One region of the Mesobacillus thioparans genome, then DNA from elsewhere that is predicted to be linked to it. Evidence: a T-box and tRNA genes for the amino acid it is inferred to sense, from the RefSeq annotation. Region 1 holds a T-box; the other holds one or more tRNA genes.

Region 1 (10,926 bases):
GGCGATTTTTTATACTTCATAATTTTGCAACATATCCAATTCTTCGTCGGTAAGCTCCCTGTACTCTCCAAGCTCGAGTGTTTCATCAAGCTGAAGCGGGCCCATTGACAAACGCTTCAGGTAAACAACCCTTTTGCCAACAGCCTCGAACATGCGCTTCACCTGGTGGAACTTCCCTTCCGTAATGGTCAGTTCAATATCCGAAGTCAGGCCTGACTTTAAAATCACAAGCTCTCCGGGTTTCGTTTTGTATCCGTCATCAAGAGTGACACCATGTTTGAAGTCTTCAATGTCTTCTTCTGTCACTTCCCCCTCGATCACCGCGAAATACGTTTTCGGAACATGCTTTTTCGGTGATAGCAGCCGGTGGGACAGCTGGCCGTCATTCGTGATCAATAAAAGGCCTTCCGTATCCTTATCAAGCCTTCCGACTGGAAATGGCTCAAAGACCAGATCTTCCATCTCAAGCAGGTCGATGACAGTCTCATCATGGTTATCTTCCGTTGCAGAAATGACCCCAGGCGGTTTGTTCATCATTAAATAGATAAACTCGCGATAATGGATTTGCTCTCCGTTCAGAGTGATAGTGTCATTTTCAGGATCCACATGTTGCTTGGCATCTTTGATGAATTGGCCATTCACTTTGACAGCACCATCTTTTAAAAGCTTTTTCACATCTTTCCTGCTCCCATAACCAAGGTTGGAGAGCACTTTATCTATCCTCATCGTATACCTCCTCTAATTCACATGGGCATATGCCCATTCCATTTCGTTTTGCCATACATAGACTAATATCATACTTTACTTTATATTACGAGGAGATGACCTGAAAATGAATTATCGTCAACAAGGGCAAGGCTTGTACATCCCGCTTCCCGGACTGCCGGGCGGAGGCTATCCAGGAGGTGGATATCCGGGTGGCGGATATCCGGGCGGCGGATATCCGGGCGGCGGCCAAATAGACCGCATTGAACGGCAGATCCAAAGATTGAACAACCAGCTGGACCGGCTGGAGCGCAGGGTCGACAGGATTGAGCGCCGCCTGAATATCCGCGACAATGACCAACAGTTTTACTATTAGAATGAATTAAAAATGGCCTTCGTAACCGAAGGCCATTTTCCTATTAAACCGGCAGCCTTAATTTGCGCTTGATTTTGGTGACCCGATCCCCGAAGAGCCTGTCCACCAGTTTGGTCCGGAAACCAAGATAAAAATACACACCTGCACCAACAACAGCAGAAATTACGATGATCACAATTGACTGGAACTTGGCAGCCGGTGACAGGAACTGGACAAGCATTCCATAGAATGCAGCTGTTACACCTGCCATCAAACCAGAGAATACAAGAATAAGAATTATCCTTCTCGCCACAAATCCCATTGGATACTTTGCGAACTTTTTGATCACAAGCATATTGATGAGAATCGCAACAATATATCCTATCGCAGTTGAAATCACTGCCCCCTGTGTTTCAAACAGCTTGATTAACGGGATGTTAAGGCTTAATTTTACCAACAATCCCGTGAGCAGGCTTAAGATCGTAAAACGCTGTTCATTGATTCCCTGCAGGATTGCCGCGGTTACGGAAAATAACGCGAATAGGATGGCAACTGGGGCGTACGTGGCCAATACTTCTGTTCCGAGATCATTATGTGCATAGAAGACGGTGTACATCGGTTCTGCCAGAAGGGCAATTCCGACTGCAGCCGGCACTGTCAGGTACATCAGGACCTGGAATGTTTGATCAAGCTGCCTCCGCATTCCCTTCCGGTCGTTTTCTGTAAAAGCCTTCGTGATGCTTGGAACCAGTGTCAATGAAAAAGCCGTAGCCAGCGAAACAGGAATGATAACCAGCTTATGGGATTGGAAATTCAGCACCGAAAACGCGGTATTCGCTTCATTCTGGCTATTGCCAATTGCCATCATCGCTCTGTTGAAGGTCATCATATCAACAAACTGGAACAGCGGATTGGCTATCCCGACGAATACAAATGGAGCTGCATAAAGAAGGATTTCCTTATAAATATCCTTTAAGGAAATATCCATCGTCTTTTTATCTTCTTCCAGCAATTTATCCAAGTGCGGCTTTCTTTTTACCCAATACCATCCCAGTATTGCCAGACTGCCCAGTGCACCTATGAACGCCGCGAACGTGGCGACACTTACAGCTGTAACCATGTCGCCTTTCAGGACATTGAGGACAAAATATGCGCCCGCGAGCACGAAAATGATCCGGACGATCTGCTCGATTACCTGGGATACTGCAGAAGGTCCCATCGACTGATGTCCCTGGAAGAAGCCCCGGATCAAGCTCATGAACGGAACAACGATCAGCGCGAAACTGACTGCCCGGATAACCGTTGTCACATCATCTGCCGTTATTTTCGCATGATCTTCTCCACTAGTGTTCATGACAATATCTGCCAGACCAGGTGCCGTTATATACATGATCAGGAATGACAAAATGCCTGTCGCAAGCATGACTGCGACTCCTGACTTAAACAGCTTCCTGCCGACCCCATACTCTTCAAGAGCATTATATTTTGCTATAAATTTCGATACAGCCAGCGGCACACCGGCTGTGGCGATGCTTATGAAAATTGTATATGGAATGTAAGAGAACGAATATAAGGCGGTCCCATAATCTCCTACGATCGCAAAAAAGGGAATGACATAAAACAATCCCAATACTTTGGATAAAATCGTGCCAATCGTCAGTATGAACGTCCCTCGTAATAGCTTAGATGACATATAATCCCTACTTTTCAATCTATAAAATAAAATCAGTTTACAAACTTGTATTTTACCATAAACATTATCCGGCACTGTGATATTTATCAATGGATGCAGAAATTTCCTGCATTCCCTAGTTTACTCCTTCTTCAGGCTGACTGCCAGTTTTCAGGCTGAAGAGGTTTGAATTTCTCAGTCATGGCAATGTTTTTAAAGAAGAGATGCATTATAATAAGAAAAGTGCGTGACTGCATTTCAAAAAAGTGAAACGAAAAGTTGGTGAAGCAATGAAATACGATGTAATCGTCCTCGGCGGCGGGCCTTCTGGCTTGATGGCTGCGATTGCTGCAGGTGAGCAAGGTGCTAAGGTGCTGCTGATCGATAAAGGGGACAAGCTAGGCCGCAAGCTGGCCATCTCCGGCGGCGGACGCTGCAATGTGACTAATCGCCTCCCTGTGGATGAAATCATTAAACATATACCCGGAAATGGACGGTTCCTATACAGCGCGCTGTCGATTTTTAGCAATGAAGATATCATTTCTTTTTTCGAAGGGCTCGGCATCCAGCTGAAAGAAGAGGACCACGGCCGGATGTTCCCGGTCTCAGACAAGGCGCAATCCGTTGTGGATGCTCTTTTATCAAAGCTTAGAGATTTAAAAGTAGAAATAAAGACTAATACTCCTGTGGCCGATGTTCATTACAAGGATGGAAAAGTTGAAGCTGTCGAATTGAAAAATGGTGAAAAGATTTTAGCAGACAGCGTGATCATTGCCGTCGGCGGCAAATCCGTGCCCCATACCGGTTCGACTGGTGATGGGTACGCCTGGGCAGAAAAAGCAGGCCACACCATCACAACCCTTTTTCCGACCGAAGTGCCCGTGACCTCTTCCGAACCTTTTATAAAGGAAAAGATTCTGCAGGGACTTTCCTTGAGAGGGATTGCGCTCAGTGTCCTGAACCCTAAAGGAAAAGCTCTGATCACACACAAGATGGACATGATCTTCACCCATTTTGGCATCAGCGGGCCAGCCGTCCTGCGTTGCAGCCAATTCGTCGTCAAAGCGATGCAGAAATGGGATTTGAAAGAAGTCGTCATGTCCCTGGATGCCCTTCCTGACATGAAGGAAGAAGAAGTGTTCCAGGAAATCAATAAGTTGATAAAAGCGGAGCCAAAGAAAGCGGTGAAAAACTTGCTCAAAGGCCTTTTGCCTGAACGCTACTTGATGTTCCTGCTGGAGCGGAACGAAATCGATCCGGCCATGCAGGGCGGACAGCTGGGCCATGAAAAAATCAGGAACTTCGCGAGGTCAGTGAAGCAGTTCGAGTTCAAAGTCAATGGCACCCTGCCGCTTGATAAAGCCTTCGTCACCGGCGGCGGCGTATCCGTCAAAGAAGTCGAGCCGCAAACAATGGCATCCAAGAAAGCAGAAGGACTGTATTTCAGCGGTGAAATCCTCGATATCCATGGATATACAGGAGGATATAACATTACCTCAGCACTGGTCACCGGAAGGTTAGCCGGAAGCAATGCAGCCGGGTATGCGCTGGAGAATTAGAAATATGTATTTAGTGTTCATCACAGCTTGACGTGATGGACACTTTTTTTGATTATTTGCTGTTTTTTGTCCGTCATAACCTCGATGATGGACACTTTTGTTCAGTTTCAATCGGTTTTTGTCCGTCAGGGACTTGATGACAGACACTCTCTATGTATATGGGATGTCACAAATTGCTTTTTTCGTAAACTATGTTGTCATGGATAAAGGGTGATGGATTTAACTGCGAAAAAACGGCATATAGGGTAACCGATGAGCAAAAAATAAGCGGAAGTTTTCCGGTTATTTTTAAAATGAAGTTATTTTAAGCGGAAATAAGCGGAGTTTTTCCGTCTATTCAGTTAAAAGTCCCCAATTTTCGCGGTTTAAAATCAAATAAGCGGAATTTCTCCGGCTATTTCAGCAAGTTTACAACTAGTTTCCTAAATAAGCGGAATTCTTCCGGCTATTTATTTAGAAAAAATCTTAAAAATGCAGTAAAAAAGCAGCAATTTCTTAAAAAATGGTCTTACATAAAAACAGAGCCTGCTTCAAATCTCAGGCTCTGTACACAATCATGGCTGAAAAACAGTAAATCTGCTCTTCATCCTCTTCTTCGGGTATGACCGCGACATTGTATTTAATGTCGAGAAGTTTTTTTTCATCTAGCTTTTCAAGAAACACGTTCATATCCTGTTCGAGATCTTTTTCATGCTCATGATCAAACACTCTGACCTGGATCAAGGTAATCTTCCTTCCTTTTTACCATCCATTCTGGCCAGATTTTCAGAATTTTATAATTATGGTCGTTTTGTTTCTCCGCCCCAGCTCATCATTCCGCCAACCATGTTGCGGACTTTGTAGCCTTGCTCGTTCATATAGTGGCAGACGTTGCCGCTGCGTGCGCTTGAACGGCAGATGAAGATGTATTCCTTGTCCTTATCGAATTCGTTCATTCTTTCAGGAATTTCGCCCATTGGGATGTGCTTGGCTCCCGGGATCATGCCGGATTCAACTTCGTCATGTTCACGTACATCAACCATTTCAAGCTTTTCGCCTGATTCCAGTTTCTTTTGAAGTTCTTCAGTTGAGATTGTTTCGATTTTATTCATAAGTCATTTCCTCCAATTTTCAATAAAGATTTATCCTTCTTAAAGGATTCGATACCATAATGTATTTTCCCCTATCTATTATATAAAAACTCTTTTTATAATACAAAGAAAAAACCTTATGGGGTATTTCGCGTTTGCAAACAAAGGACCGCCACGGCGATCCTTTGCAAAATATTTAGTTAGCGACAATATTGACAAGCTTTCCTGGTACTGCGATTACTTTACGGACTGTTTTGCCGTCGATTTGCTCTTTAACGGCATCGTCTCCCATTGCGATCTGCTCAAGTGTTTCTCTGTTGGCATCTGCAGGAACCATCATCTTCGCTTTGATCTTCCCGTTCACCTGGACAACGATTTCGACTTCGTCATCGACAAGTTTGGCTTCATCATATGCTGGCCATGCTGCATATGTGATCGAATCGCTGTGGCCAAGCTTTTGCCAAAGTTCTTCTGTGATATGCGGCGCTATTGGCGCAAGCATTTTCACGAAACCTTCGACGTATGTCTTAGGGAGTTCCTCAGCCTTATACGCTTCGTTAATGAAGACCATCATTTGTGAGATCGCTGTATTGAAACGAAGTCCCTCATAGTCTTCAGTTACCTTTTTAACCGTCTGGTGGTAGACCTTTTCCAGGTTCTGGTTTTCAACATCCTTGATCTTCGAGCTCAGGCTGCCATTTTCTTCGACGAACAGGCGCCAGATGCGGTCAAGGAAGCGGCGTGAACCATCAAGGCCATTTGTAGACCATGCAATCGATGCTTCAAGTGGTCCCATGAACATTTCGTAAAGGCGAAGTGTATCCGCGCCGTGGCTAGCAACGATTTCATCCGGATTGACGACATTTCCTTTTGACTTACTCATTTTTTCATTATTTTCACCAAGAATCATTCCCTGGTTGAAAAGCTTCTGGAATGGCTCTTTCGTGTGGACTACGCCTACATCATAAAGGACCTTGTGCCAGAAACGAGCGTAAAGTAAGTGAAGTACTGCGTGCTCTGCGCCTCCGATATAAATATCAACAGGCAGCCATTGCTTTAATTTTTCCTTATCTGCAAGTGCCTGATCATTCTTCGGATCAATATAGCGCAGATAGTACCAGCAGCTGCCACCCCATTGTGGCATTGTGTTCGTTTCCCTGCGGCCTTTTTTGCCTGTTTCAGGATCCACGACATTCACCCAGTCATGAATATTGGCAAGTGGAGACTCGCCTGTACCAGAAGGCTTGATATCCGTCGTTTTAGGAAGAACTAAAGGCAACTGGTCTTCAGGAACAGCAGACATTGTGCCATCTTCCCAGTGAATGATTGGAATTGGCTCACCCCAGTAGCGCTGGCGGCTGAACAGCCAGTCACGAAGGCGGTAAGTGACCTTCTTCGTACCAATGCCTTTTTCCTCAAGCCATGCGATCATCTTGCTGATGCCCTCTTCTTTGTTCATGCCGTTTAGGAATTCAGAGTTAACGTGTTCGCCGTCGCCTGTGTAAGCTTCTTTTTCGATGTTTCCGCCGGCTACGACTTCCTTGATCTCTAAATCAAACTTTTTCGCAAACTCATAGTCACGCTCGTCATGGCCAGGTACTGCCATGATGGCACCAGTACCATATGAAGCAAGGACATAGTCTGCAATCCAGATTGGCATTTTTTCGCCGTTGGCCGGATTGATGGCGTAAGCGCCGGTGAAGACGCCTGTTTTGTCCTTCGCAAGGTCCGTTCGCTCAAGGTCACTCTTGCTCTTGATTTCATCGATATATTTTTCGACTGCAGCCTTCTGTTCAGCTGTCGTGATTGAATCAACAAGCTGATGTTCTGGTGCAAGCACCGCATAAGTTGCACCGAAAAGTGTATCAGGACGAGTTGTGAAAACCGTGAACGTTCCGTCATGTCCTTCGATGTTGAATGTGACTTCAGCACCCTCTGAACGGCCGATCCAGTTGCGCTGCATATCCTTCAGGCTTTCCGGCCAATCAAGCAAATCAAGGTCCTCAAGAAGACGGTCTGCATACGCAGTGATCTTCAGCATCCACTGTCTCATCGGACGGCGTTCCACCGGATGTCCGCCGCGCTCACTTTTTCCATCGATTACTTCTTCGTTCGCCAAAACTGTTCCAAGTGCCGGACACCAGTTAACAGCTACTTCGTCAATGTAGGCAAGGCCTTTTTCATATAGCTTAAGGAAAATCCATTGCGTCCACTTGTAGTATTCCGGATCCGTCGTGTTGACTTCCCGGTCCCAGTCGTATGAAAAACCTAATGCTTTGATCTGGCGGCGGAATGTATTGATGTTCTTCTCTGTGAATTCTGCAGGGTCATTTCCTGTATCCAATGCGTATTGCTCTGCCGGAAGACCGAATGCATCCCAGCCCATTGGATGAAGGACGTTGAAGCCTTGCATCCTTTTCAAGCGGGAAAGGATATCTGTCGCCGTGTATCCTTCCGGGTGGCCAACGTGAAGACCTGCTCCGGATGGATAAGGGAACATATCAAGAGCGTAAAACTTCTCTTTCCCTTTATCTTCAGTTGTTTTGAATGTTTTGTTCTGTTCCCAATAAGCTTGCCATTTTTTCTCGATTTCCTGATGGTTGAAACTCATCGTCAATGTCCTCCTGTTTGGTTTCGATTTATTTTAGCGGTTGAATTTATGCAAATAAAAAACTCCCGCCCCTGTAAAAGGGACGAGAGGTTATGTATGATCTCCCGCGGTACCACCCAAATTAGTGTGTAACACTCGCTTCATTCATCCTTAACGCGGAAAACGGCAAACGCTACTTTTGTGTTCACGTATGCGACTCAAAGGCGAGTTCGTGATGGATCCTGTCTGGCTTGCACCGGCCGCCAGCTCTCTTGCACAGGTTTTGCACCACTACTACTCCTTGTCGAAGTCTTTCGTTATCAATATAGAGTTATTGTAATAAAATTCCCTCGCATATGCAAGCGGGGATAGAATTTTTGATGATAGTGAGTAGTATATGCTTGTAATGCCTTTTGGTGCAGCCTTTTACATAAAGGGCGTGGACTTAAAAGACCCATCTGCAGATTCAGATGGGTTCTAGGTGTTTACTTTTCCGTTTCTGCGGCCTCTAAAAGCAAATCAACAATATGGACGCCTCTCATTTTGCCAGAGAGTCCTTCACGCTCAACCCCGAGCTTCATTTGAAGAAGGCAGCCTGGATTTGCGGTTACAATCGTTGTTGCATGGGTGGCCTTTGCCTCTACCATTTTGGAATCGAGGAGCTGCATGGACATTTCACTCTCGACGATATTGTATATGCCTGCTGAACCACAGCAACGGTCAGCATTCTGCATTTCCTGGTATTGAATTCCCTTGATGGACTGCAGCAATGTCCTCGGTGCTGAAGCTGTTTTCATGACATTGCGAAGATGGCATGAATCCTGGTACGTAATGATTTGATGCGGGAGCTTCAAGTCCACTTTTTCATGGAAGCTTACTTCGACCAGGATTTGGGAGATATCCATGATTTTATCGGCAAATGCCTGGGCTCTTTCCTTCCATTCCGGATCATCCTTAAGCAAGTGGTCATAGTCAACAAGGAAGGCACCGCAGCCCCCTGCATTGGTGATGATGAAATCGACCCCTGTGTCCTCGAAGGCTTTAATATTGCGGCGGGCAAGCTCCTTCGCACCTTCCTTTTCACCACTATGTCCATGAAGCGCTCCGCAGCAGGCCTGGTCCTTCGGAATGACAATTTCACAGCCTGCAAGCTGCAAGAGCTTCATCGTTGCATTGTTTGTTTCCAGGAACATCGTATCCATCAGGCAGCCGCTGAAAAATGCGACCTTATGCGTCTTCGTGCCAATTGCTTCAAGGTGCTCAGGACGATTTTTCATTTCCTTCATTGTCGGCACATGCGGAAGAACCTTTTCCATCGTTGCGAGCGACTCAGGGAACAGCTTCATCACACCTGTTCCACGCGCCACTTTCTGCAGGCCGGAACGTTGATAGAAGCCAATCAGTCCAGTCAGTCCCCTCATCCGCTCCTGATGCGGGAATAGACCTTTGAAGACAGCATTTCTGACCACTTTTACCGGCATTGAAAACTTCTTGTTTTGATTGACAATATCACGGGCATCTTCGAGAAGATGGCCATAGTTCACCCCTGATGGGCAGACCGGTTCACACGCACGGCAGCCAAGGCAAAGGTCAAGTGACCGTTCAAAATCCTCATCCGGTTCGATGACCCCATCGACGACGGCCTTCATTAAAGCGATCCGCCCGCGTGGTGAATGTGATTCCTGATAGCCCGATTCGATATAGGTCGGACATGTTGGCAGACAGAACCCGCAGCGCATGCAGTTCAATAGTTCGTCGTGGTTCATCTTTTCCTGGAATTCTGTCTGGATTCTCTGCTGTTCTTGAATTGTTGTCATTGTTAAACCACCACCCGTTTCCTGCTGTCCTTCGCGAATACCTTGCCAGGATTCATGATATTGTTAGGGTCGAGAGCCGTTTTCACTGCCTTCATAGCCGCAATTCCTGCTGCTCCTAATTTCAACTCCAGGTAAGGTGCCTTCATGACGCCAACGCCGTGTTCACCCGTAATCGTCCCGCCGAATTCAATCGCCTTTTCAAAGATTTCCGCAAATGCCTTCTCGACTCTTTCCATTTCATCATGGTTCCGTGAATCTGTAGCACATGTAGGGTGAAGGTTTCCATCTCCCGCATGGCCAAAAGTGCAGATATTCAAGTCATACTTTTCAGCAATTTCATTGATGGCATTAACCATTCTCGCAATCTCTGACCTTGGTACAGTCGCATCCTCCAAAATGGTCGTCGGTGCTAATCTCGCAAGTGCTGACAACGCACTTCGGCGCGCAGTCCTCAGTGCTTCAGCCTCAGCTTCAGTTTGTGCAAGCTGCACAGATACAGCCTTTTCTTCTTTACAAACTTCGGCAATCCTCGCCATGTCACGCTCGACCACTTCTCTAGGACCATCCTGTTCAATCAATAACACTGCTTTGACATCTGTCGGCAGCCCGATCTTGGCAAAATCCTCTACTACTCTCAAAGTCGGCTGATCCAGGAATTCCAGCGTAGCCGGGATGATTTTGCTGGCGATAATCTTGGAAACTGATTTAGCTGCAGCTTCTATATCTTGGTACAAAGCCAGCATGGTTTGTTTTGTCTCAGGCATAGGAATCAGTTTAAGTGTTGCTTCGGTTATGACGGCCAATGTTCCCTCGGAACCAACCAACAGCCTGGTAAAATCATATCCGGCAACATCCTTCGCCAATTTCCCTCCTGTGGTGATGATGTCCCCGTTTGGGAGCACAGCCTCAAGCCCAATTACGTAATCCCTTGTCACCCCATACTTCAACCCGCGGAGGCCGCCAGAATTCTCATTGATATTGCCGCCGATGGTTGATATTTTCATAGAGCTTGGATCTGGTGGGTAAAATAGGCCTTTGGGTTCGACGGCACGGATCATATCAAGCGTTACAACCCCTGGCTGCACAGTGACGGTAAGATTCTCTTCGTCCACCTCAAGGATTTTGTTCATATGTTTGAAAAGAAGCACGATTCCGCCT
Region 2 (10,926 bases), on a different contig from region 1:
GCTCCTCCTGATCCGTTCGTTTCTACCTTGATGTCCACGCCCATTTCAGCCGCTTTCGCTTTTAACGAATCCGCTGCCATGTATGTGTGGGCAATTCCCGTTGGGCATGCCGTAACAGCGATGATGAATTTTCTACTTCCCCCAACAGATTCCTCTTCTTTTTCTTCCTGATCATAACTGTTGATGACCTCAATGACTTCATCTGCTGACTTAGCAGCCATCAGCTTCTCACGCGCATCCGCCTTCATTAAGATGGTTGATAGCCGTGCCAGTGCTTCAAGATGCGTGTTATTCGCTCCTTCAGGGGCTGCAATCATGAAAAATAAATGCGCTGGCTGCCCATCAAGGGAGTCATAGTCGATTCCTGACTCTGAGCGTCCAAAAACGATGGCAGCATTTTTTACAACTCGTGTTTTGGCGTGGGGAATTGCAATCCCATCCCCAACACCAGTCGTGCTTTGTTTTTCGCGATTTAAAATCGCTTCGGTGAATACCTCTCGATCCGTGATTTTCCCCGCTGCTCCAAGTACTTCTACAAGCTCATTGACAGCATCGAGCTTTGATTTGGACTCCATTGATAAAAGAATCGTTTCTCTTGTCAGCAATTCTGTGATTCTCATTGTTCTCCCCCTCACTGGTAATCTTGAATTTTTACTTCTGGAAGAAGTGTCTCTATTTTTTCAGGTGTGCAAAGGCCGATTGAAAATGCAGTTGCACTGCCTGATGCCACACTGAAGCGGAATGCTTCTTTGGTGTCACCGGTTTTCAAATACTGTGCCAGGAAGCCTGCCACCATCGAATCCCCGGCTCCCACAGAGCTTTTCACTTCCCCTTGTGGAACGCTCGCATGAAAGGCATCCGTTTCATTGATATAGACAGCACCCTTTTCAGCAAGAGAAACAATGACATTTTTTGCTCCTGCCTCCACGAGTTTTTTTCCATACTGAATGGCATCCGCCACTCCTGATATCTCTCTGTCGAAAAACTGCCCCAATTCGTGATGGTTTGGTTTTATCAGGAAAGGCTGATATCCCAGCACGGTTTTGAGCAAATCTCCTTCTGCATCAATGATCACTTCTGCCCCTGTTCCTTTGCAGACCTGGACGATATCCTGATAAATCGTTTGTGGCATGCTTGATGGGATGCTTCCAGCGAGGATCAGAAAATCTCCTTTTCCAAGTTGTTGCATTTGTTCTTTCAATAACCCGATTGCCAGAAAGGAAATTTCCGGTCCCCGTGCATTGATTTCAGTTTCCTTTCCAGCCTTCAGTTTGATATTGATCCTTGTATCTTCCTCGACTTTGACAAAGCCTGTATATACGCCTTCCCTGTTAAGGAACTCTTCGACGTATTTGCCTGTAAAGCCCCCTAGAAAACCAGTTGCCTTGCTTTCAACCCCAAGTGAGCGGAGGACTCTTGAGACATTGATGCCTTTTCCGCCTGGAAGTTTTGTTTCATGGGAAGTCCTGTTCAAAGTTCCCAGTACAATCTCACCTGTTTCGACGATATAATCCACAGATGGATTCAGTGTCAGTGTATAGATCATGGTGTCACAACCTTTATGGAAGTTTTGCTGGTATATTGTCCTTTGGTCTCTTCTTCAAGAATATTCGTGATAACTGCCGCTTCATGTAAATCGGCTATTTTAGCAAAAGTGATTTCTGAGAATTTACTGTCATCCGCTAGCACATAAGCTTCGCGCGATAAGGAAATCGCTTTGGATTTGATCATCGCTTCCTCCTGGTCAGGTGTTGTAAACCCTGAATGAGGATGGATGCCATTGACTCCGAGGAAGCATTTATCGAAACGGTATTGTTCAAGACTTGCCAATGCTCCTCGGCCAATCACTGCATTTGTTTTCGGCTTAGCATAGCCTCCGATGACATATGTTTCGATTTGCCTTTCCATCAATGTCGGCAAATGCATCAATCCGTTCGTGACAACTACGATATCCTTTGCAGGCAGGAAAGCGATCATTTCCTGAATCGTCGAACCTGCATCAAGATAAATGCTGTCGCCTTCTTCTACCAGACTTGCAGCATATTGAGCGATTCGCCTTTTTTCCTGAAGGTTTTTGGAAGATTTTTCGATCATGCTCGGTTCCTGAAGTTTCCCCTTCAGCCTTGCAGCACCGCCATGCACCCTCTTCAGGAATTTCCCTTCCTCAAGTACTGTCAGGTCCCTTCGGATGGTGGACTCAGAAGCTTCTGTTAAATCAACAAGATCTTGGATTTTGACAATCGGTTTTTCTTTGATTAATTGTAAAATGAGCTGGTGGCGCTCAGGCGTTAACATGAGCCATTCCTCCTAATTTGCTTCGTAAATTTATCATAATGTAATCGATTACAAAAATCAATCATTTTCTTTCAAAACCAATCAAAATTATTCAAACGCACTCATAAAATGACTGGTTTTGAATGTTTCCGAAAAAAAAACCTCTTTTAAAAGAGGTTTTAAGCATATTATTTTATTAAAATAAAGCTTTAATGCCCTGGTAAGCAAAGTATAAGCCAAACCCGAATAATGAAAGTCCTGATAATATTGAAATCATCCTTAAGCTGTGATAGTTCAAAAATCGCCTGAATCCGGTTGTAATGGCTGCCACAAATACATCCCACAGTGCTAGTCCAATGAAAATCATGCTGCTGTATATCAATAAGTCAGTACGGCCATAATTACTTGCCGTCTTTGCCAGTACAGATCCATAAATACCCAGCCAAAAAAGTATGGATAAAGGACTGCTGATCGACATGAGGAATCCCGTGAGAAAACATTTAAACAAAGACTCTCTCCCCCTGCTAAAGGCAAGATGGATGTCCTTTGCCCTCACCATGCCTTCAATGCCTGAATAAATGAGCACGAAACCGCCGAAAAGCCACAAAAAAATTTGAATAATTGGCATGTCCAAAAAATTCACAAGGCCAAGATAGATGAGAACCATAAAAATAGCATCAGCCATCATCGAGCCAGTACCGACAATCCACGCATGCCAGAACCCATTCTTGATCCCCTTATCCAGCCTGGCTGAATTGACCGGCCCAATGGGCGCAGCAAGGGTCAGTCCCAAAAAAATAAAGCTTGCAAGCAAACTGATGCTCAACTTATCGTCCTCCAGCACACAGAAATTTTGTAAATTTTATGTGGGGAGATTGTAAAATAATACAACTTGTACCAGGTTTCCTAAAAATTTAAATTGAAATCCATCATTTTTATGATATAATTCTTTTATAACTAATTCGCGGGTGTGGCGGAATCGGCAGACGCGCTAGATTCAGGTTCTAGTGGTGGCAACACCGTGGAGGTTCAAGTCCTCTCATCCGCATACAGAAAAGGTGCCTTTTAACAGGGCACTTTTTTTGTGCCTTTAACCAGTTTTGAATAAAGCTGGATTGTGTGGAATTTGATACGGCATTGGCCGACCCCAATGCAGGAGGGTTTTTAACAGCTTTTGTTTCACTTGCTGCAAACCTGTCAAATTACAGGGGCTTTCTTGACAGCTTTAGCTTCTCTCTCTGCAAACCTGTCAAAATAAAGGCGTTTTCCTGGCACCTTGGTCTCAGTTCTTAGCTTTTTTTCGAATATACTAACTTCCAAAATAAATAACAGCCTGGATTCTCATCCAGGCTGTTTGCACCATTTTTTAACCGATTAGATTTTGACTATGGTTGTTGACCACTTCAAGTACCTTGGTCGTTTCCTCCATATCACTTTTGCAAATCGGGCAAGCGGGGACATTGCTGCTTTTAAAGTTGTCACGAACCCAGCAATTGCAATCATCAGAAGTACATACCCATATTTTCGTTTCTGCAGTGACGATTTCTTCAGGCGGTTTTCTTCCAAATGCCAAATTCCTCACGCTCCTATCGTATTAGTCCGGTCTTCTCTCTTTGATCCATCTCCTTCAGCATGTTTCCAGGATTCGGAATCCTTCGAATAATCTGGCTGCTAAGATTTGAGAAAGACCTTATCATCCGTCGATTGATAAAAAAATTCATTTATTATAAAAAGCCGGCAATTGAACCTTTTTATAATAAATGAATGGTCCGAAAGTTGATATCTATTCCATTTTACCACACTTTCTTATTTTTACCAAAAGTGACACATCAGTTGTTCCTGAACAACAATAAATAGTATATTCATTTCCCCCTTTTTTTATTTGAACAGGCAAAATTTTATTTTATTTTTCTAAATAAAGGTTGTACACTCTCTGCCGGCTGAATAGAAATAGTACAAGCACATCGAGGTTTGGGGGTTTCTTAAAATTGAATGTCTTTTTGGGTTACATATTCCTTGGCCTGTCACTCGCAGCGCCTATTGGACCTGTCAATGCCGCACAGATGGACAAAGGCATCAAGAGCGGCTTTGTACAGGCCTGGCTTCTTGGCCTGGGTGCTTTGACGGCTGATATTATTTATATGCTTACTGTCTATCTTGGGGTTGTAAAGTATCTCGAAACTCCATTCATGCAGTCCTTCCTCTGGCTGTTCGGATTTTTTGTCCTGCTGTATACAGGCATCGAGACGATTTTCAATTCAGGGAAAATCATGATGGATCGCAGAGAGGGAGACTCAGGTCTGAAGTCTTTTATCTCCGGGTTCTTTATGTCTATCTCAAATCCGCTGACCATTTTATTCTGGTTAGGAATTTACGGCTCTGTCCTGGCCAAAACTGCTTCCTCTTATGGAACTGGCGAACTTGTACTTTACAGTTTTGGCATCATCCTGGGACTTATCCTTTGGGATATTGTGATGGCCGCAATTTCGAGCAGCTTCCGTAATCTCCTCACTACACGGCTGCTGACTTTAATTTCTCTCATTTCAGGGATTTCCCTGATTGGATTTGCGCTGTATTTTGGTTACCAGGGGCTGAAGTTATTCATCTGATCTTGGCTGTAATGGGAGTTTTTCGGTATATTCCTTGATTCTTTAAGGGTATTTCGATATATAATAGAAAGGACAAAATCAAAAGGATGAGACATGCATGAAGATTACCGGACATACCGTTGAACTCCTTGAAGATCCATTTGGTCTTCTGACAGGGGACAGATATGAGTATTTTTTAAATATTGAGGTGGATGAAGACGATGAGCTTTTTTCAGATAAAGGGCTGCTTTTAAAGGTGCTGTTCCTTGTGGAAGAGAACAACAGCCGAATTCTCCAAAGCTACTTCATTGAACGGGGAACTGAGAAGGTTCTCGATTTTGAACTTGAAGATGATGAAACAGAGTTGGTCAAAGCATATTGCGAACAGCAGGTGCAAGCTGATGAAGAAAACGAACAGGAATAAACGAAACGAAGAGCAGGAGCACCCTGCTCTTTGTTTTAATTATTTTTACACCTCTACTGACTTGCCTTCCTCGACGATATGAAAAAGAAGATGGGCAAGATGCTGAACAGGGCCAAGTTCTCCCTCTTCTTCGTTCAGTTCTTCGGTGAATTCCAGGTCATTCAGGTACAATGCCGAAAATTCGTAGAAATCCTTAAGGGCGAACCCGTAGCAATTGGAGGGTTCTTCGCTGTTCTCCTCATATTGAAGCATTAGATAGTATTCCTTTCCATCCTTATCCTCTGCATCAAAAAAAACAAAAAATCCTATATTTGTGTCCAAGTCGAATAGATGGCGCGTGCCCCCCTCGGTCGCTTGTTCGTAATCCTCGCTGCTCAATTTTTGGACCTTCATTGTTTCAACCTGGTCTTCTGCATGAAATTTCACATCAAATGTTTTCAAGAAGAATAACACTCCATCCTTATGTAAATTTTATTGCGGATCTTTGAAAAAGATATGCTTTCCTTCGATTCTTTCCCCAATTGTCAGGATACCATAGGAAAATTCCTTCTGTCTTCTTTTATCTGTTGGAGAACCCGGATTGAAGATGACTACTCCGTTATTTTCTTTTAAGACGGGAATATGTGAATGACCATAGATGATGCAATCAACGGGATCATCGGCAAAAGCATCTATTGCCCTTTTTTCAGTCGTTTTCCCTGTGCCGTAACCATGGACAATCCCGATGCGAAAATCCCCTGCGAGGAATACTTCTTTTAAATTAAGAAGGCTTTTAAGTTCAGGACCATCTACATTGCCGGTCACCCCAATGATTGGTGCATACTGTTGCAGCTGATGATAAAGTTCGACTGTCTGCCAGTCTCCGGCATGGATGATGTAATCACAATCTTCCAGGTCACGCTTCAGGATCATCGGCAGCTGCTTCGCCTTCTTAGGCATATGAGTGTCGGAAACGACAACAACTTTCATGGGCGAACACACTCCTCCCTACTGCTTACCCCTGTTATGTTACCCTCTATGAATCGGTTTAACCTTTGTACTTGGTTACATTAAAATAATCATTCGTGTCGTTATACTCATTGACCTCAATATCAAGGTCATGAAAGAAACGGTGAAGCTGAAGCAAAACCTTTTTATCTTTACTGCCGTCCTTGATTGTTTTTGAATAGTTGGCGATGGATTCAAAATCAGATTGAAGTGAGGCATTTTCAGTTTCTACCGTGGACATAACTGATATGATTTCCCCAGCGATCTTCCTTTGTTCTTCCCAGTCCACTTTGTCAATCCTACCCCAGCCAAGGTTATCATTATACTTTTTATGAAAATCAGAAATAAACACTCCGACAGATGAGTAGCCAGTGTTATCTGTGTTATCCTGGAATACCGCAACAGTCTGTCCCTTTCCCTGATCGCTTGTATTGCTGCTGTTCATAATAGGATTGCCGCTCCCACTTTCCCACATTGAATAACCCGCATACAATCCGAAAGCCAGCAAGAACAGACTGGCAGGTAAAATCATGAGTTTCCATTTATTTTTCTTTTCCATCTGTCAGCCCCCCTATGTCCAATTTCAACTCATCTTATCTGTCCTTTTATATATAATTAGACAGCCGCCAGTGAATAACCTTCAATAATTCACCATGAAACATATCTTTATAGTGAAACAGGCTAATCGTAAAAAACAAATCAATCCTCATTAAAAAATCCCGGACTAAATAAAATCCGGGATGTTTCTATAGATTCAAATTTTGCGAAGAGCAAAAGGATTGGTTTATTTTGATGCTTCATCCCAGGTGCGATAAAGCCCTAAAACACAGCATTTGATTTGGCCAGATGGAACGGAGAGAATCGTTTCCTCACCCGGTTTTAAGCCGATCAATTTCTTGGCGACGGGAGCATCATAATAAATTTTATTTTCATCGATATTTGATTCGCCATATCCGACGATTTCATAGGTTTCTTCTTCTGGATCATCTTGATACTCGAACAAACACTTAACAATTGATCCGATTTCAACCACTTCTGTATTTCTCTCGCTGATGTTAATGAACTCTGCAGATTTGTATATTTGTTGAACTTCGTGCAGGCGGTCCACCAGTATCTGCTCATCTTGCTCTAACTTATGGAAATTGGGATTGGCCAGTTTATCATCACCGCAAGCATTGAAAGCAATATTCTTTTCGATGCGAACTTGCTTTAATTCCTGCTCGAGACTGGCTATTTGCTTAAGAATCAATTGCTCTCCCGTCGGGGTGATTTTAACAGCCATGTTTCTCTCCTTTCCCTATTCGTCAGTTTTCATTCGCTTATCTTACCATACGCTTTTAAATAATGCTTGATTAACATATCCAGAAGACTATGAAGGTCCGTAAATCTGTAACCCAGTCCTTCTGCCAGTGACGTGTCAATCGACCATGAACCAGGCAAAGCATATGGCGACATACTGCCTGAATGTGGATTTTCTTCAATGATTGCTTTTTTTCCTGTCAGCAACTCGATTTTATCAACCAGTTCCTGCAGACTGATGTCTCCTGCCGATCCCGGATTGATTGGACCCGTATAGTCTGACTTACCGATTTCCATCAGAAAATCAGCCGCTTCCTCTGCCTCGATAAAACTGTAGCGCATCCCTGGTTTTGGTATACCAATTGATTCACCTGAAAGTACTTTATCAACATGGAATTTCAATCGCTCCGTGTAATCGTCTGCAGAAACGACAATCGGGAACCGTGAAGAGACGGTTTCAAATTGTCCAAGCTGGTGGAAAACTGCTTCAGAGGCACGCTTCGCCTCTTTGTAGCCCTCATAACCAGGATACTCCCTGCGGCCTTTGTACATGATTGAATATGTATGTGCATTGAAGTCCTCTTCCTTATGGAGTGTACCGAATTCATAGACAGCCTGTGTCGAAGTGAAAATGTATCGGCCCACCTTTCCATTTAATAATTCTGTTGTATCCCTGGCTTCCCATGGAGAAAAACATGATTGGTCATAGACCAGGTCGAATTCTTTCCCTTTCAAGGCTTTTGCCAGCGTCTCTTTCTTCTCCCGATCGATCACGATCCGGTTCACTTTATCACCAAATGGATCGGCTTTTGTGCCTCTTGTAGCAATGGTAACCTCATCACCTTGATCGACCAGTTTCCGGACCAATTTTTTGCCAAAATACTGGGTTCCTCCCAGGACAAGTACCTTCTTCATCTGAATACCCCCTCTTTCTTAATAGTTTTATTCTTCCTTAAACGGGGATTCTCCTTTTTCAAAGTGTTTTTTATGTTAAAAACCGGCCACATAAAAGGAGGCCGGTTTAAATGATCAATTGGTAATCATGCTTGGTGTCAGGCTTGTTTCTTTTCCTTAGCCTTTGGTTTAGCGGCTGTCTTCTTTTTCTTTGGAGCTGCAGGTTCTTTCTTTTTCTCAGGCTTCGTGCGGTCAATAGAAGCCTGCAACGCTGCCATAAGATCTGTCACATTGGAGACTGGCTCTTTTTCTGTTGGTGTAACCAGCTCTTTGCCGGTGCGCTTCGCTTCGATCAATTCTAATAAGGCTGTCCGATAATCGTCTTTATATTTATCCGGTTCAAATTCGGTGGTCAGCTGATCAATGAGCATGATGGCCGTTTCCAGTTCTTTTTCGGTCACCTTGTCATCTGCAGGGACGTTTGGTACATCAACGGTTTTTCTGACTTCATCGGGGAAATGAATCGTTTCCATGACCAGTGTGTTATCATATACCCTGATTACAGCCAGCTGCTCCTTAGCGCGGATCATGATTTTCGCAATGCCCACCTTCTGGGATTCCTCAAGTGCCTTCCTTAACAAGGAATAAGCTTTTCCGCCGCTTTCATTAGGCGAGATGAAATAGCTTCGCTGATAGTAAATCGGATCGATCTCGGACATTTTTACAAAATCAATAATTTCGACGGCCTTGTCCTCGTTTTCTTTCCTCAGTGCTTCCAAATCTTCCTCTTCAAGGATGACAAACTTCCCTTTCGTGTACTCATATGCTTTGACAATGTCTTCATTCCTCACTTCTTTATCACAAACCGGACATGTTTTTTCGTATTTAATTGGCGAGTGGCATTCCTTATGAAGTGTCCGAAGCTTGATGTCCTTATCTTCCGTTGCAGCATGCAGCTTTATTGGGATATTGACAAGTCCAAAGCTGATGCTCCCTTTCCAAATTGTATGCATAGCATTCTCCACCTTATCGTTTTATTACTAATTTGCTTTAGAATTCATGAATCATCCCTAAAAACATTTGCCAGCGTACTAGTTTGCAGTCAAATAGGGACAATATAAATATGACTGAGGAAAGGATGGGAAGAATGCTGAAACCGATGCTCCCAACACTTGCATTTGAAACGCCCCGGGGAGATGGATGGCATTATGAAGTCAAATATGATGGCTTTCGTGCACTGTTGACATGGGATCATGAAATCGAAATGACCAGCAGGAATGGGAAAGCGCTGCTGCCTTTGTTCCCGGAAATCGCTGACTTTCTGCTGGCTAATAAAGAGAAGTTCGTGCCATATCTACCGCTGACGTTTGACGCTGAACTGGTTTCACTTGAAAACCCGTTCAAAGCGAACTTCGGGGCCCTCCAGATCAGGGGGAGGATGAGGTCCAAGGATAGAATCAAGATGGAATCAGCAAGAAATCCTTGCAGGCTGATGGTTTTTGACCTTCTTAAAATAAAAGGCAAAAGTTTAGCGGGTGATCGGTACCAGGACAGGCGCGATCAGCTCACCACTCTATTCAATGAGCTTGGTTTGCCTCAATCCCCCAGCCCTCAACATCCGTCTCTTTTACAGCTTGTCGGCAGTGAGAAAAATCTGGATAGCTTATGGGAAAAGGTGGTCATTTATGACGGTGAGGGAATCATTGCGAAGCAGGCCACTAGCAGATGGGAAGAAGGAAAACGTACAGAGACATGGATAAAAACAAAAAACTGGAAATATGTACCCTGTTTTGTGACTGCATATGAAAAATCGAATGGTTATTTTTACATCTCGGTTACTAAAGGGCAGGAATTACAACAAATAGGCCTGGTGATCTTTGGCTTTAAGCCGGAGGAAAAGAATGCCCTTCATCAGATCATCAAGCAGAACAAAAGCGGAGAAGACCACCAATTCATCTATGTGGAGCCGGCGATCTGCCTGGAGGTAAAATACCTTGAAATCTATGAGGACCAGCTTCGTGAACCTCATTTCCACCAATTCAGATTTGATTTAACTCCAGCAGCCTGTACGTATGATAAATTCGTTCTCCAGCAAAAGAACCTGCCCCCGGATATCGAAATCACGCATCCTGACAAGCCACTTTGGGAAGATCCGCCTATCCAAAAGATTGACTATATCCATTATTTAAGGGAAATCTCGCCTTATATGCTTCCTTTCCTTAAAGACAGGCATTTGACAGTGATTCGTTTTCCGCATGGCATGTTTGGAGAAGCCTTTTACCAAAAAAACGTTCCTGATTATGCACCGGAGTTTGTACAAACTTCGACATGGGAAGGCATTGAATACATTATCTGCAACAATATGAAGACTCTTTTATGGCTGGGGAACCAAATTGCCGTGGAATTCCACATTCCTTTTGAGACTATCAAAAGCAAAGGACCTGAGGAAATCGTCTTTGA

What was found. A T-box is a leader RNA that pairs with one kind of tRNA and senses whether it is charged. The one in region 1 lies ahead of leuS (leucine--tRNA ligase), so its partner is inferred to be a tRNA-Leu.
Region 2: it has a tRNA-Leu gene. The T-box ahead of leuS (leucine--tRNA ligase) is inferred to sense a tRNA for this amino acid. The anticodon was not compared.

Annotation. Positions count from the first base shown of each region.
Region 1 is NZ_CBCSFH010000009.1:126,856-137,781, forward strand. It holds gene ACNAZ4_RS15390 (pseudouridine synthase) at 10-726, opposite strand; gene ACNAZ4_RS15395 (hypothetical protein) at 833-1,081, shown strand; gene ACNAZ4_RS15400 (putative polysaccharide biosynthesis protein) at 1,125-2,753, opposite strand; gene ACNAZ4_RS15405 (BaiN/RdsA family NAD(P)/FAD-dependent oxidoreductase) at 3,023-4,291, shown strand; gene ACNAZ4_RS15410 (sporulation protein Cse60) at 4,829-5,014, opposite strand; gene ACNAZ4_RS15415 (rhodanese-like domain-containing protein) at 5,071-5,382, opposite strand; gene leuS (leucine--tRNA ligase) at 5,558-7,972, opposite strand; T-box leader at 8,048-8,268, opposite strand; gene ACNAZ4_RS15425 ((Fe-S)-binding protein) at 8,437-9,768, opposite strand; gene glcD (glycolate oxidase subunit GlcD) at 9,771-10,926, opposite strand, start outside.
Region 2 is NZ_CBCSFH010000011.1:132,373-143,298, forward strand. It holds gene ACNAZ4_RS17445 (PTS fructose transporter subunit IIABC) at 1-620, opposite strand, end outside; gene pfkB (1-phosphofructokinase) at 632-1,546, opposite strand; gene ACNAZ4_RS17455 (DeoR/GlpR family DNA-binding transcription regulator) at 1,543-2,295, opposite strand; gene ACNAZ4_RS17460 (LysE family transporter) at 2,471-3,100, opposite strand; tRNA gene ACNAZ4_RS17465 (tRNA-Leu) at 3,239-3,322, shown strand; gene ACNAZ4_RS17470 (cold-shock protein) at 3,641-3,847, opposite strand; gene ACNAZ4_RS17475 (LysE family transporter) at 4,263-4,883, shown strand; gene ACNAZ4_RS17480 (DUF6509 family protein) at 4,981-5,286, shown strand; gene ACNAZ4_RS17485 (cytosolic protein) at 5,332-5,727, opposite strand; gene ACNAZ4_RS17490 (metallophosphoesterase family protein) at 5,758-6,255, opposite strand; gene ACNAZ4_RS17495 (hypothetical protein) at 6,314-6,832, opposite strand; gene ACNAZ4_RS17500 (GreA/GreB family elongation factor) at 7,058-7,555, opposite strand; gene ACNAZ4_RS17505 (NAD-dependent epimerase/dehydratase family protein) at 7,585-8,487, opposite strand; gene ku (non-homologous end joining protein Ku) at 8,625-9,479, opposite strand; gene ACNAZ4_RS17515 (DNA ligase D) at 9,617-10,926, shown strand, end outside.